Regions from separate parts of the Bacillus sp. TCT6 genome, predicted to be linked through region 2. Evidence: riboswitches for the same ligand, from Rfam matches in the RefSeq annotation. Region 2 holds a riboswitch; each other region holds the start of a gene.
What was found. A riboswitch is a leader RNA that binds a small molecule or an ion and turns the genes downstream of it on or off. The one in region 2 is predicted to bind magnesium.

Region 1 (5,588 bases), on a different contig from region 2:
ATGAAGTTAAATTTTAAAAAATAAAGTGGTTTAAAATAACTATATAGATTTGAATAAGCATGTAAATAATTCAAGCAAAAACCGTAAGGATTTCTAATCTTTACGGTTTTTATTACATAACTTAGAAACTAAGATTTTAAAAAATTTCTGGATATACGGGGTTAAATTAGGTTATCACAAAAATTGGATAGTACCGAAAGACTCCGTATCATTTAAACAATCTCATGAAAGCTAACAGACTTACTCAGTGACTATTTTTTACTAATAGATAAAAAGGAGAGACTGGTACTCTCTTTTTTATTTCCTTTCGACATAATATAACAATATAAAGATTAATAGTTTGTTATTATAATTCAGGCAATCTTATATTTTAGATACTGGGGGACACATATTATGAACAATAAACTATTAACTGCACTCACAAGTTGCGTTTTAATTATGGGATTAGCAGCATGCTCAACTAACAAAGCAGCAAGTACTTCTAATGACTCTAAAGCTGAAGAAAAAGCAAAAAAATAAGCTGTTAAGGATCAGAAAGCTGAAGAAAAGGCTAAACAAGAAGAGCAGCAACGTCAAGAAGCTGAGGCGCAACGACAGGCTGAAGAAGAAAAAGCAAAGCAAGAAGAGCAGCAACGTCAAGAGGCCGAAGCACAACGTCAAGCTGAAGAAAAAGCGAACAAAGAACAACAACGTCAAAAGCAAAAACAAGCCGAGAAACAGCAAGAAGTACAAGTGAAAAAACAAAGAGAAGTAAATCAAAAGAAAACAGAGAAAGAAGCACGTGAGGAAGAAGAAAGTTTAGATTATGCAAAAAGGAGAGCTCAATCATTTGAGGATAAAGAACGAGAAAAAATGAGTTGTGATGAAGCGAGAAATGTTCTTGAACAATTAAAGAATGGCGAACAGAATCCAGCAACAAAAGAGCATGTTATTAAGTATCAAGAAAAAGTAAATATGTGTAGCAAGTAACAAAACAACTTAACGTATTAAAATACTATTTGGATTGGCGTCCAATACATATTATTAAAATTAAAATGGTTCAAGTCGGAGGAAGGCAACTTTGGTTGTCTTTTCTTTATGCATAAAAAAGCCTTATCTTCCTATAAAAAAGATAAGGCCTTTATATACTATTTATTATCCAATTCATCAGTTTTATTATAAACATATTTGGCTTCTCCAAAAAGACCACCTGTGTCCCATTCTCCACCATAATATGCATACTACCTAGGTGAATCATTGTTTCATATACTTGGATATAATTTTAGTTTATAGTCATAAACTGAAACCATAAAAATATAAATATATCCCCCGATTAAAAGTGCCGCAGCAACGATTAATATTATTACTCCATCCGGACTATTAAGAATTTCTTTTATATGTTTTTTTGCTATTTGCTTCGTTTCTCCACTTGAAAAGAGATAAACAATGGAATGGAGAATTAGTAAGAAAAATGCCGTAATTACCTCTAACATGGCTTATGTACCTCCTAATATATGTATCTTCAATTAACCAATAATTTCCTTATACATTATATCAGCTAGGGTACATGGAGGTATAATAAATTATTTTTATAATTTAATTTATTAATCGGTACGGCATTAATACAGGATATTTTTTATTGTCACAAGTGGTAGAGAAGGTAAGCGGCAAGTCTCTACGTCAGTTTACAAAGGATCGTATGTTTGCCCCTTTAAATATGAGAGACACAACAATTTTAGATTACCACCCAACTACTATACCAATTACTAGTGCATATTCGAAGAATGAAAAAGAAGCATATAAAATCCATGAAAGCCCTTGGGAACATACAGGAGATGGGGCAGTTCATTCAACAGTTGAAGACTTAGTAAAGTGGGGAGAGAATTTAAATATAGGTACCGTTGGTGGAAAAGAATTTGTTAAAAAAATGAGCGAAATAGGTCCGGAAATTTCTCCAACTGGGGAGACGATTATTGATAATGTAGATTATGCTTTTGGGCTAAGGCTTGCAGAAGGTTTTAACTATCGATACTTCGAACATTCAGGTAGCTGGCCAGGTTATCGTTCACACTTCATGCGGTTTCTAAAAGAATATTTGTCTGTTGTAGTACTAAGTAACTATGATGGATTTGAATCTAAAAAATATGCTAATGAAATAGCAGGAATTTTTTTAGAAAAGTAAAAAATAGGGCGTAGAAGACAGTATCTAGATTTGGTTAACCTCACGTTGTTTTTGGTTTAATTGATTTTGAGAACGGAAGGCAAGCATATATTTATGCCTGCCTTTTTTCGTATTAAAATGAACATAAATATTAATATTTATACAGTTAAAAAATAATTAGAAATTCTTTAAATATAGAGTAATTAATGAGGTCAAATTTTAAAAATTTTTAAATTAATATATAAAAATTATATATTATGATTATAGAAATTGATTTTATTTAAAATTGAAATATTAATTAATATTCCCATTGCTATTAAATTGACCATTAAAGAACTTCCACCAAAACTTACAAATGGAAATGGGGTACCTGTGAGAGGAAATAGTCCTGTAATACCACCTAAATTTACTACAGATTGCATACCGATCATACATCCTATACCAATTGCTATAAAACTGCCGAATGGATCTACACATAATTGTGCAATTTTTAAGGAGCGAAGTACTATAGTCAAGACTCCAGCCAATATAATAAATACACCAATAAATCCTAGTTCTTCAGAAACTATTGCCATTATAAAATCAGTATGTGGTTCCGGAAGATAACCTGTTTTTTGTATGCTATTTCCAAATCCATGACCAGTGATTCCTCCAGAGCCAATGGCAATAAAAGAATTTACAAGCTGGTATCCATTTCCTTGTGCATCAACAAAGGGATTGAAAATTGTAGTAATACGTGTCTTTTGAACTTCTGACAAACTATATTGAATTAAAAAATATAAAATAGGTAACCACAAAATAGAACCGATGGCAGTTCTTTTGATTAGTAGATTTATATTTATTCCTGAGCAAAGAAATATGCTAAAACCTATACCTAATATTAAAAGTGCTGATCCTAAATTTGGTTGTTTAAAGATAAGAAAAAAAATTGTAGTTAAAAAAAATAAAAGTTTTCCGATACCACTCCAGTTATTTTTAGCTTGTTCTTGTCGTAATGCAAAAAAACGGGCTGTTACAAGTATTGTTCCTAATTTAAGAAATTCAGCTGGCTGTATTCCAAAGATCCATGATTGAGCATTATTTACCACTTTTCCTTTCCATAAAACCATAATTAATAAAAAAATCCCCCCAACCATAATACAGATTGAGACTATTCGTTTTTTCCATATTTCATATGGGAGTAAAGCACAAACTATTAACCCTATTGTTCCTAAAAGTAGCTTTGTTAATTGAGAATCAACAAAATGTCTACTGGTATAATCGTAATGTTGGACAGCGACAATGGAGCTTGCACTATACATCATGATAATACCTAAAGTACATGTTATGAATAGAGGAAGGAGCAATAGATAATCGATTTTTAATATTTTTTTCATTTTAATATCCTCCTGATTTAAAACAAAACATAATATTACATTTGCTAATGAATAGAATCTTGTTCTCGTCAATTACTAAATATGACTTTTGTTTGGGAAGATTCTATCGCTTACTCCCTGTTTTTTCACGCAAAAATCCCCCTAGTATGTAACTAGAGGGATTCAAAATGGCATGACTAAATAAGGCTTTTTTCCCCCTAGTAGAGCTTTGGCACTATACAACGTAAAGTAATGAAAATTCATTACTTAGCTATCTTAAGAAGAGCCTTAATCCGACAATTCCTGTTCTACCCATTGGCGTCTTTCGACATTTTTGGGCAATAGCCTGTGTTTGCATAGGAGCCTCACCTAACAGGTTAAGCAATATAAATTTTATGTGTTTGTTTCGTGTAGCAAGCCAAGCATAAATATATTTTTTTTGCTTGTCAAGCAACCATATTGCTAATTTTATTTGTTTTATTGCTTTATAGTCCTTTGAGAAATGATATGAAAAAATGTATGTAATCATTCCGTATAAGTACATATTTTTGACTTGTAGTGAATCGTTTGATTAAGTAGTTTAACCATATAAATTTGATAAACAGTAAAGAAGATTTTAATCATAAAAGAAGATTTTTTTATGAATGTTCTTTCGATATACAGAATGACTAATTATTCATCTTTTGTTATAAAGTTGGAATTTGATTAAAAACAATAAGTTTCATATGCTTTATTACGTTTCTTCGAATTAAATCTATTTGAATTCTATGTTTTTTAAGGGGAATTTTAAATTTATAATAAAATATAATTTCATTTTCTATAAAAGATTTTTTTATGAATGGAATTGAAAGTCAGTTGACAAATATTAAATTCTGGTTTAAATTTTGAAGTAATTCAATAAACTTTGTTAGGTGAGGCTCCTGTATAGAGAAACGCTGCTGCCCAAAAATGTCGAGAGACGCCAATGGGTCAACAGGAACGGTCGGATTAAGGCCCTTCTTAATGTAGCTGGTTATAAAAACCTATGCTATACAGTGCTAAAACTCAACGAGGGAGTGGTATACGATTTGATAGAAAGGCACCTCTGTGATTTTGGCAGAGCTGTCTTAATAATCATTTATTTGTATTGTGAAAAACCTTTACTCCTTTTTGAGTAAAGGTTTTTCTGTTTAATGTTATTTATTTTTATCTTGTCTATATTCAAAAAGGAGGTAATTCTAACTAATGAATTGATTGCAATGTAACTATTATTGCTTTAATAAAAAATTTAAGACAGATAAAATAAAACAAAACCACTCATGAAACTCTAGAGTCTCCCTTAGCAATATGAGGAGGAGTTAACATGAAGAAATTATTAAAGGAATTACTTATAACCAAAAATAACTTGGATGCAGAGAAAGTTTTACGTCATCCATCGTATGATATTGCACAAGAAGTAAAACAGTTTTCAATTGAAGATCAAGTCATATTGCTAAATACAATACCTGTATTAAAAAGCTCTAAAATTCTTCAATATATGAGTGCAGAAGAAAAATATAATATCTTAATTCACTTATCTGAAAATAAAGCCAAAAAGTTGCTAAATTTACAACCGATTGATGAATTAGTAGATTTACTTCTAGCGGTTCATCCAGAAAAACAGGCTAAATTAATGGCGTATCTAGATAAAATTACAAAACATAACGTGAAAAAATTGATGACTTTCAAACCTGAAACGGCGGGAAGTCTTGTAACAAGTGATTTTGTTGCAGTTAGAGGAAATTGGTCAGTAAAAATGACATTGAAGTACATTAGGGAACATTCTAAAAATGTAGAATCAATATCTTATAGTTATGTTCTTGATAATCACGGTTATCTTAAGGGAATCGTTTCCATACATGAGTTATTACTAGCACCAGATGAAGAGATATTATCTACTATCATGATTCAAGAGGTAATTTCAGTACAAGCTGAAATTGATCAGCAAGAAGTTGTAAAAAAGCTACTGAATTATAATTTAGCAGCAATACCTGTCACAACAGCAAATAATAAAATGATTGGTATTATAACATTTGATGACGTAATGAATGTTATGGAAGCAGAAGCTACAGAAG
Region 2 (5,588 bases):
TCTGTCGCTTTTCCAGTTGTACCACGAATTTGTTCTGCTGTATGAATTGGATAATTTTTGAATAAAAGTAATCCAATATAACCTGAAATAATACCAGTTATCATAATACATAAGAATCTTAGTATTATTTTCATTAAAAAAATGATATAAGATAATCCACAATAAAGTCTGGTAGCAATCCAAAGTTTAACACAGAAGCCATTGCAAGCATAGCATAAACAAGTGATATCTTTCCTATTATAATTCTCATGTTACTCTCTCATGGTTTAGTCAACTTCACTTGTTACGATAATAACTAAAAAGCATGTGACTTATCATAAATTATAATCTGCCCTCATTATAGCTTGTTTTTTATAAAACGCTTACTTTTGTTGAATTTTAAAAGTTCTGAATAAAAGTCCATTCCTGCTATTTGTATCACTTGTATGTCATCTGACTTATATAACAGTTTTTCTAAATAATCATTATTTCGTATTTTTATCGTATATATTCAAACCATTCTAATTTTCTGTATCATCCAAGTATAAGCATAAAATAATAACAGTTTTATTTTTAAATTTTTTTAGACATAAAAAAATGGTAACCCATCGTTACCATTTTTTACAAAATTATCATTTTTCTACTGGGAATGATTTCAAATCTGTCGCTATTTCTGTATTAGAAAACAACTCTCTTGCCTCTTTCAATAATTCCTTATATGTATCTCCTTGATAGCGAGAACTAATGTGAGTTAAGATTAATCGCTTCGCATTTGCCTGAAGTGCAATGCTCGCAGCTTGCTTAGATGTGGAATGAAAATAATCATGCGCTTGTTGCTCATCTTCTGCTGCGAAAGTCGCTTCATGGACAAGTACATCTGCATCTTGCGCAAGCTCCCTACTCGCTTCGCAATATCGCGTATCACCTAAGATAGTAATAATTCTTCCTTTTTGAGGTGGGCCGATAAACTCATTTCCATTTAATATCGTGCCATCCTCTAATTCAACTACTTCTCCATCTTTTAAACGTTTAAAGATTGGACCTGGTTTCACACCCATCTCAAGCAATTTATCAACTAAAAGAGCACCTTGTATATCTTTCTCTACAATACGATATCCAAAACATTCTATACCGTGTGACAATCTTTTCGTTTCTACATAAAATTCATTATCTTCAAATACGGTACCTTCTTCTGTTATCTCCACAACTTCAAGTGGATATTTCACATGTGTCGTACTTACCGATAATGCCACTTCAATAAATTGTTTAATTCCTTTCGGTCCATACACCGTTAAAGGCGTAGTTCCTCCTTGAAATGAACGGCTACCTAATAAACCAGGCAATCCAAAAATATGATCGCCATGTAAATGCGTAATAAATATTTTTTCAATGCGGCGCGGACGTACCGATGTATGTAATATTTGATGTTGCGTGGCCTCGCCACAATCAAATAACCAAGTCTGTCCTCGTTCTTCTAACAATTGTAAAGCAATTGCTGAAACGTTCCTTCCTTTTGAAGGAACACCTGCACCAGTTCCTAAAAATACAAATTCCACTTTCTTTCCTCCAGCTCTAAATATACTCTATCTCTCATCTTACGGAATGTTATTTCAAATGGCAAATCGAATTTACATAACCAATCATCTAGACAACTATATAACACGAACGTTATACTTAAAAAATTTACCAATCGTTCGTGTTTTGTGGTAAAATAATTATACTACATTTTAAGGGAGCGTTTTATTATGAAAGAAGTATTTCGTTTACAAACTGATTTTTCATCTTCATTTGATCGCTGGGTAAGTTCTTTCGTGTCTGATCACCCAGCACAATTAGAATGGACAACTTTAAAGGAATTAATCCATGAATATACAACATCACATACAAATGATACGTTACCAGCATATATTTCTTCAGCTTTAACATATTACGCCCAACGCGTTTCAACTACAAACAGTTCAGAGATTGTTATTTTTGAAAACCCTACAATCTCGTAATCTATAATAAAAAAGCACTGGTTACAGTGCTTTTTTATTTATACTTATTTAACAAATGATCATATTCCGTCCAAAAGTCGGTATACATACTTCGCTCAAGCTCATTTAAAATTATCTTTTCACTTGATTTATTAAATAATTCTTTTGCTTGTAGTGCAAAAGAAACAATTTGTTTTCTATATTCATTTTCATTCAATTCTATATGAAGCCCTTCATAGTATATAGCCTTTTGATCAGTAGAAATAACTTTGACAAAATCCTTTAAAACCACATTTTCACCTATATGGTTTATAGTCCAATGAATTGAAATTGGGCATCCTAACATGAGCATAGTGCCACATCCGTGCAAAATAAGCCCCTCTTCATTTTCAATATCACAAATATATTCTTTATCTAAAGTTCGTAACAGAGCTAAAGCTGATTCACTTATTCCCCATTCCTCATCCATACCTGTCCGCGTAATAATCGTTCCATCCACATTTAAATAAATTTCCCCGTGAGAACATAAATCTTCCTGCTCATTAAACAACCACTTTTGATTCTCAATATTTATAATAAAATTTTGTGGTACCATTACAAATTCCCCTTTTATAAAAATATTTATTTTCCACATTATTTATAATTAATATCATGTATTTCATCCCATATATCTATTATAAATCCATTTAATATTTTAAAAACACAGATAAAAAAGATATTGACACTACGATTTTACAGTGCTAACATTCAACATGTAATTGAATATGGTCTCTGTTAGGTGAGGCTCCTGTATAGAGAAACGCTGCTGCCCAAAAATGTCGAGAGACGCCAATGGGTCAACAGGAAAGGTCGGAATGAAGGCCTTTTTTAACGTAGCTGGTTTCAGTACCTATGCTATACAGTGCTAAAACTCAACGAGGGAGAGGTGCATGTATTTTGTCATACACAAAAACTGTTTTTATTTATGTCTACTAGCAGTCTTTGTTGTGGACTCTTTTAACTGCGAATTCAGACCTTTACTCGTTTTGAGTAAAGGTCTTTTTACGTCTATATGCACCTTACTATGAAACAAACATAGCATATTCAGAAACTACTAAATTGTACGGAGGTGAGGAACAGTTGGCAATTGATGATTCGGCCCAGATACCCATACGTTTTACATTCATATTTCATCATGTAGGTAGGAAAGAAACTGTTCCTCACCATTTCAAATAGTTAGTTAGGTAACAGATTGTTTCCTCCTTCATGACAGAGGAGGAACTACCGATGTTTAATTTACAAAGACAAGAAACAAAGCATGCTTATGAGCAAGATAGCATGAAAACAAATAACGAATTATTAGTGGAGGTTGCAACACAAGATGTAATCTCTGCGTTAAAACTTCTAGAAACAACACAAGATGGATTATCTAAACAAGAAGTGGCTCGTAGACTTTCTTTATACGGTCCGAACGAAATAGCTCATAATAAAATGGCGCCGTGGTACATTCAATTTCTGCTGGCATTTAAAAATCCATTTATTTTCGTTTTATTAGCTCTTGGGGCACTCTCCTTTTTCACAGATGACATACAAGGAACAATTGTCGTATCTGCAATGGTACTACTTAGTGCAACGATTCGGTTTTCCCAAGAATTTCGTTCTCAAAAAGCTGCCGATAATTTAAAGGCTATGGTTCGAACAACTGCGAGCGTATTTAGAATAAATGGATTTGTACATGAAACAAAAAATGTAACGAATTTAAATCGAAATTACACAACAGAAATTCCAATTGAAGAGCTTGTACCTGGCGATATTATTTCCCTTTCAGCTGGTGATATCGTTCCAGCTGATGTGCGTGTTGTATCCGCTAAAGATTTATTTGTTAATCAATCTTCTTTGACAGGGGAAGCACTTCCTATAGAAAAATACGAACACTGCTACCATACAGAAAATAAGCATATCTTACCGAAAAACATGAAAAAAAATTACAATCCACTCGATATGGAAAACCTTTGCTTCATGGGAACAAATATTGTAAGTGGTAGCGCAAAAGCTGTTGTCATCTCAACAAGTACCGATACGTATTTCGGCTCTTTAGCAAATAAGGTAATCGGAAAGCGTGTAGAAACAAGCTTTGATAAAGGTGTAAACAAAGTAAGCTGGCTCTTAATTACATTCATGCTTATTATGGCGCCTATCGTCCTTCTCATTAACGGATTCACAAAGGGAGATTGGCAAGAAGCTTTCTTCTTCGCTATTGCCGTTGCTGTTGGTCTTACACCTGAAATGTTACCAATGATTGTAACTGCTAATTTAGCTAAAGGTGCCGTTAACATGTCTAAACAAAAAGTAATTGTAAAACAGCTAAATTCTATTCAAAACTTAGGTGCTATGAACATTCTTTGTACAGATAAAACCGGAACTTTAACAGAAGATAAAGTTGTCCTTGTTCGTCACTTAGATCCCAAGGGAAATGAATGCAATCGCGTCTTACAATTTGCCTATTTAAATAGTTTCTATCAAACTGGATTGAAAAACTTAATAGATAAAGCTGTTATTAAGCATACAGAGGAAAACAATACATTTGACCCATCAGCTTTTCAAAAGCTAGATGAAATTCCATTCGATTTCGCCCGCCGGCGTATGTCAGTCATCGTAAAAGATATTTCAGGTGAACATACAATGGTTTGTAAAGGTGCCGTAGAAGAAATTTTATCAATTTGCAACTACACTGAAGTGGATCAAAAAATCGTTACACTCACTGAGGAAATACGCTCAAATGTCAAAAAACTAAGCGAGACATTGAATAGTGAAGGTATGCGGGTTATTGCTGTGGCTTATAAAAAAGATAGAAACATAAATGATAAAGAGTACGCAGTAAAAGACGAAACTGATATGATTCTCGCTGGATATATCGGCTTTTTAGATCCACCGAAACCATCTGCAGCAGCTGCAATTCAAGCATTACAAAAGCATGGTGTACAAGTAAAAATTTTAACTGGCGATAACGAAATTGTTACACGAAAAGTTTGTAAAGAAGTTGGATTAGATATCGGCGAACCAATCCTCGGTTACGAGATTGATTCTTTACCAGATAAAGCATTAGCAAAACTTGCTGAAGAAACGACTGTATTTGCGAAGCTTAATCCAATGCAAAAATCTCGCATTATACACGCATTACAAGGAAACAGACACACTGTAGGTTACATGGGAGACGGCATTAACGATGCTGTAGCATTACGTGAAGCTGATGTCGGAATATCTGTTGATACTGCTACTGATATTGCGAAAGAAGCTTCTGATATTATTCTACTCGAAAAAAGTTTAACTATATTAGAAGCCGGGATTGTAGAAGGACGTACTACATTCGGAAATATTTTAAAATATATTAAGATGACAGCTAGCTCTAACTTCGGTAATGTGTTTAGCGTGTTAGTAGCAAGTGCTTTCATTCCTTTTTTACCGATGCTTGCCATTCATCTTTTAATTCAAAACTTACTTTATGATATTTCACAACTTTCTATTCCATGGGACAAAATGGATAAAGAGTTTCTAGAAAAACCACGAAAATGGGATACTGCAAACTTACGAAACTTCATTATTTGTATCGGCCCAATTAGTTCCGTATTTGATATTATCACATACGTAGTCATG
Region 3 (5,588 bases), 2.5 Mb from region 2:
TATATATAATATCTGAATGAAGAGATGGTAAAATTTCTTCGTAGTTCCATACATCTTGACTATCTACTAAGCTTGAACTCGTTTCACTTAGTTCTCTAATTTCAAAACCGATGTGGGAGTATGTAGGGTCTGAAGGGTCATTGGCGAAAACTTCTTTTTGAATATAAATAACTGCTGTTCCGTCTGGATCAACCGAAGTTGCAGTAACAACATAAGTATTTTTCTCTTTAATAAAATATTCACAAGTCATGCGTGCGATAATTTCAGAATTAGAAATATTGGCGTAGTTCCATAAAGCAGGATACCCTTTCGTTTCATCATTAAGTCGATATTCTAAGCGCATTTCATCCCTCTTCTTCCTTTTTCTTCTACTTTATCATGCCATCCTATATAATAGGAATAGAATTTAAAAAGGGGAGTGCGAAGGTGACAAAAACGAAATGGCTAGTAGGTGGTGTCGTAACGTCTTTAATGACTGGCACTTTATTTGGTTGCGCACAAGATCTTCCCCCAAAACCGAATGATAATAGTTGTTCTGATTGGGATTGGGATGATGAACTTGGGGTATGGCAGTGTGATGATAGTAGTTCAGGTTATCGTGGGCATTATTTCTATGGTGGGCGATATTATCAAAATAAATCCACTTTTAAAAATTCATCGGCGTTTAAATCGTATCAATCGTCTGCTGAATTTAAAGGTGGAATTGGAAGCGGTTCAAAGGGAGGATTTGGGGGCTAAAATATGTCGCAATACATAAGGGATCGAAAAGATTTTTATTTAAAATATCCGAATTTTTGGTCGGATTTATATGAATGTGAATATAGTTTGTTTCATGTTTTTTCTATAACAAATCAGACTTTGGAACAATTACACTTAGCGACTGAACGAATGGGTAAAATATTTTTTAAGACTGCTAAACTTTTGCGAAATTTAAGTGACGAACAGCTTCTTGAGCTTGGTTTTCCTCCTGCGAGCTTATCATTCATTAGAATGAAAGGATTATATCCTGAATCTGTTATTTCACGATTTGATTTCGTTATAACGGTTGATAACCAAATTAAAATGCTTGAGTTTAATAGTGATACACCAACTTTTATTATGGAATGCTTTCAAATGAATGGAAAAGTTTGTGAAAACCTAGGTTATGATGATCCAAACTCGGATCAAGAACGATTACTATCTTCTGGTGTTACGAAAGCTGTAATGGAAGCGACAAAGGGATTAGACAATCCAAATGTTGTTTTTACAGCACATCATGAACATATTGAGGATTGGAATACGACTATGTATTTAAGTCAGTTATGCCATGTTGAAAATAAAGTAGTGCCAATGTCAGAACTTAGAATTACGAAAGGTGCTCTAGTTGATAAAGATGGGGCGAAGATTGATGTTTTATATCGTCAAACATATCCGATAGAAGATTTAATTGAGGATCAAGATCCTGAAACAGGAGATTTGGTAGGTGTGGAACTGCTGCAACTTGTAAAAGCCGGAAAGCTTTTTATAATAAATCCTTTGTCAGCATTTTTACTTCAGCCAAAATCAATTCAGTGTCTTATTTGGGGGTTAGCAGAAGAAGAGGTCTTTTATACAAACGAGGAACAACAGTGGATTAAAGAATATATGTTACCTACATATTTAGAACCAGATTTATTTTTAGGAAAAGGTTCTTTCGTTCAAAAACCTTCATTTGGTAGAGAAGGAGATACAATTACGATTCGCGATAAGGATGAAAATATTATGCTTCAAAATGCACATCAAACGTATAAAACTTCACTGCCGATATTTCAAAAGTATATAGAACTTCCAGTCGTATCCTTGGAAACAGAAAAAGGGATGGAGAAACTGTCGTATGTGTTTGGTTCTTTTTTAATTGCTGGAAAAGCAAGTAGTATCGGTATTCGCGCGGGAGAAAAGATTACAGGAAATGAATCGTACTATTTACCGGTAGGTATAAAAAGGAGGGGGAAAAATGATTAATTTTTTATCATATTTAGCAGTAACACTCGGACTTTTATGTATTGGTCTGTTCTTGATGGAAGTGACAACGAAAGTTAAGGAATTTAAGTTAATGGCTCAAGGGAATAAGGCGGTAAGCTATGTGCTTGGAGGACGATTACTTGGGTTAGCTATTGTTTTATATTCGACAGCAGCTAATTCAATTTCACTTCTTGATATGATTTCGTGGGGAGCAGTTGGGATTTTGGCTCAAATTATCGTTTTTTATTTAGCTGAGTGGCTTACACCACGCTTTAATATAAACAAAAGTCTTGAAGAAGATAATCAAGCAGTCGGTCTTTTTCTTATGTTTTTATCGCTTTCAATTGGGATTGTAATTGCTGGCTGTATAACTTATTAAAAACTTTACGTTTAAACGTAAAGTTTTTTATTTTATTCCGCTATTTGCCGGGCAGCCCGATTGGTGAGGGCTAATAATCAGTGGGGGATGAACAAAACCCCACTGATTAAAGTTTCACTTTATATATGTTAGTTTGCCATACCTTTTGAAAAAATTGTAGGCTACGGTTGACATCTATTTTAAATAAGAGTAACATTTTCAATGTAATGAAAATAAGTCTCTGTTAGGTGAGGCTCCTGTATAGAGAAATGCTACTGCCCAAAAATGTCGAGAGACGCCAATGGGTCAACAGGAATGATCGAATTAAGGTTTTTCTTAACGTAGCTGGTAATGTACCTATGCTATACAGTGCTAAAACTCGGTGAGGGAGAGGTCCGTAGATTTCTAATTATATTAGAAATCGTTTATTTGTGTATGTAATGGCCACTACTCTCTTAAGGGTAGGGGTCTTTTTTGTTACCAAGCTATGAGTAATTTCATAGTATAAACTATAAAATTAAACGAGGAGGTGAGGAGCATGTCAAATTCTGACTCGGTTCCGTTACCCATATACTTCAAATCAAAAATATATGATGTAGGCAGGAAACGATTTGTTCCTCCCTCTATATTTATCACAATGTAGCGTTTATAAAGCGCTAGACACTTTCACAGTAAAGTGGATAAATTGAGAAACAAAGCGTTTCTTCCTATGTTGTAAAGGAGGAGACGATAATATGTTATATGCAAACAAAACTGTGGGTAACACGTCATATAAACTAAGTAAAAAATCAATAAAAGAACAAACAATGCTTCAAAAAAATAAAGATTTATTAATTGAAATTGCAACAAGAGATGTAAAATCTGTATTTGCATATTTTAAAACAACAAGAGACGGACTATCAATGAAAGAGGCACAAAAACGTATTCAAGTATATGGCCGAAATGAACTAACTTCAAAAAGAGCACTTCTTGCAGAAGTAATGATGAAGCTTGGTGGCATGATCCCAGGTTTTTCAAAACAACGTGTGTGTGATGAATTACAACGTGAAACGATTACTGTATCTAGAGTAGAATGTTCTAGTAGTACAGGGCTAAATAGTGAACTGAAAATGATGGAGATACCAGTGCAAGAACTTGTACCTGGAGATATGATTTTTCTTTCGGCTGGAGATGCTGTGCCAGCTGATGTACGTATTATTTATGCAGATGATTTATTAGTAAATGAGTCTGTGTTAACGGGAAACGAAGCGAGTATAGAGAAGTTTGAAAGCTGCTATCACCTTGAACGTAAACGATTTATTCCATTAAAACGGATGAAAGATTATAATCCACTTGAGCTTGAAAATGTATGTTTTAAAGGTTCGCATATTGTTAGTGGAAATGCAAAGGCTGTCGTTGTTTCTACTGGAAAAAATACGTATTCAGGCATATTGCATACTTGTTGTAGTAGGATGTCTTAATGTGTTAATGGTGCTAAATATACAAAAACCATGTATAATAGACAAAGTTGAGCAAAAACGTAGAATGGTAATCTATTTATATAACCTTACGTGATAACGTGAGGTTATTATTTTTTTAATAGGAGAGGAATTATGAAAAAAGTATTATTAGTTGATGGTATGGCACTATTATTTCGTGCTTTTTACGCAACAAGTGTTTACGGACAATTTATGAAACGACAAGATGGAACCCCTACAAACGGGATTCATGGTTATATGAAACACTTGTTAACAGCTACGCAAGCGATCGAACCAACACATATCGTTACATGCTGGGATATGGGAAGTACGACATTTAGAACAGAATCGTTCTCGAATTATAAAGCAAATCGTGCAGCGCCACCAGAAGAATTAATTCCTCAATTTGATTTAGTGCAAGAAATGACTGCGAAATTATCCATTCCAGTTATCGGTATGAAAGGCTACGAAGCCGATGATTGTATCGGTACGCTTGCAAAACAATATTGCAATGAAGCTGAAGTTTATATTTTAACTGGTGATACAGATTTACTTCAACTTGTTGATAAGAACGTTACAGTTATGCTTCTGCGTAAAGGAATTGGAAATTACGAATATTACACACCGGAGAAAATCATGGAAGAAAAAGGTGTAGAGCCGTGGCAAATCGTCCATGCAAAAGCTTTCATGGGAGATACAAGTGATAATTATCCAGGTGTAAAAGGTATCGGTGAAAAAACAGCGTATAAGCTTATTCAAGAGCACGGAACAGTATCCGCTGTACTAGAAAATGTAGAATCATTAACGAAAGCGCAGCGTACGAAGATTGAAAGTGATTTAGAGAACTTAAATATTTCGTTGCAATTAGCACAAATTCACTGTGAAGTTCCAATTTCATGTTCACTAGAAGAGGGACTACACACAATGGATGAAGAAAAACTTAAATTTGTTTGTGAAGAAATGAATTGGGGAAGACCTGAAATATTAATAAATATGCTATAAATAGTTTGGAAAGAGGGATGTTGCATAAGTCGAACTTTGACTTATGCAACACCTTCTTTTTGTTTTTGTAAACAGTATTATAGTAAATAAAATTATGTCGAAATCAATTTTAAATATATAAATGTTTCGACAAGATATAATGATAAAAGTTGATGGAAATAGTAATTTTTATAATGAAGTGAATTAATTTCAACATAGTTTTAGAGAGTCTTTTTTTCGTGTTCACAAAGTTGTCAGAAAATAAACGGAATTTTCATATGAAGTTCAAATAGAATTCACAACAATCAATTATTATAAGGACACACAGATAATTCTTTATCTTTTATATAAACCATCCCCCAAGGAGGACAATGAAAATGAGAAAAAAAGTGAGAAAATCTTTTAAACAATTATTAATTGAAAATAAACAATCACTATTAAATAATAAAGAAAATATGAAAGAAATTGAAGAAAGAATTGAGAAACGACATGTAGCATATAGTGGTGCCAGTAATTAAATAAAATAAAAAAGATAGCCTATATAGGCTATCTTTTTTATTTTATATTGAAAAAACGCTATTCATCTCTTTAATTTTGTAAATATGCAAGAAATTTTTATAGTGTTTTTCTATCAATATTACTCATTTTTCGAGGTTGAAATTGGTATATACCAATTTTCGAGATTTACTATTCATAATATTACAAAAAATGTTACAATACACTCAAATTTATACTATAAAATCATTTTAATATGAAAAATTGGAATGAAAAGAAAGGAGAGGAATATGAATAAAGATGTCGCTTTGAAATGA

Region 1: another riboswitch for magnesium. It lies ahead of AC0ONG_RS27330 (FtsW/RodA/SpoVE family cell cycle protein); the one in region 2 lies ahead of mgtA (magnesium-translocating P-type ATPase).
Region 3: another riboswitch for magnesium. It lies ahead of AC0ONG_RS06605 (P-type ATPase actuator domain-containing protein); the one in region 2 lies ahead of mgtA (magnesium-translocating P-type ATPase).

The regions. Positions count from the first base shown of each region.
Region 1 is NZ_JBVYHX010000002.1:56,854-62,441, reverse strand. It holds partial or broken gene AC0ONG_RS27345 (hypothetical protein) at 394-969, shown strand; gene AC0ONG_RS27340 (hypothetical protein) at 1,242-1,472, opposite strand; partial or broken gene AC0ONG_RS27335 (serine hydrolase domain-containing protein) at 1,601-2,161, shown strand; gene AC0ONG_RS27330 (FtsW/RodA/SpoVE family cell cycle protein) at 2,389-3,516, opposite strand; M-box (ykoK) riboswitch at 3,703-3,879, opposite strand; M-box (ykoK) riboswitch at 4,392-4,557, shown strand; gene mgtE (magnesium transporter) at 4,838-5,588, shown strand, end outside.
Region 2 is NZ_JBVYHX010000001.1:3,824,096-3,829,683, forward strand. It holds gene rnz (ribonuclease Z) at 612-1,535, opposite strand; gene AC0ONG_RS19420 (DUF3932 family protein) at 1,725-1,976, shown strand; gene AC0ONG_RS19425 (hypothetical protein) at 2,011-2,550, opposite strand; M-box (ykoK) riboswitch at 2,719-2,886, shown strand; gene mgtA (magnesium-translocating P-type ATPase) at 3,222-5,588, shown strand, end outside.
Region 3 is NZ_JBVYHX010000001.1:1,283,679-1,289,266, forward strand. It holds gene AC0ONG_RS06585 (hypothetical protein) at 1-343, opposite strand, end outside; gene AC0ONG_RS06590 (hypothetical protein) at 427-738, shown strand; gene AC0ONG_RS06595 (glutathionylspermidine synthase family protein) at 742-1,980, shown strand; gene AC0ONG_RS06600 (DUF350 domain-containing protein) at 1,973-2,359, shown strand; M-box (ykoK) riboswitch at 2,572-2,737, shown strand; gene AC0ONG_RS06605 (P-type ATPase actuator domain-containing protein) at 3,073-3,798, shown strand; gene AC0ONG_RS06610 (5'-3' exonuclease) at 3,931-4,797, shown strand; gene AC0ONG_RS06615 (FbpB family small basic protein) at 5,154-5,294, shown strand.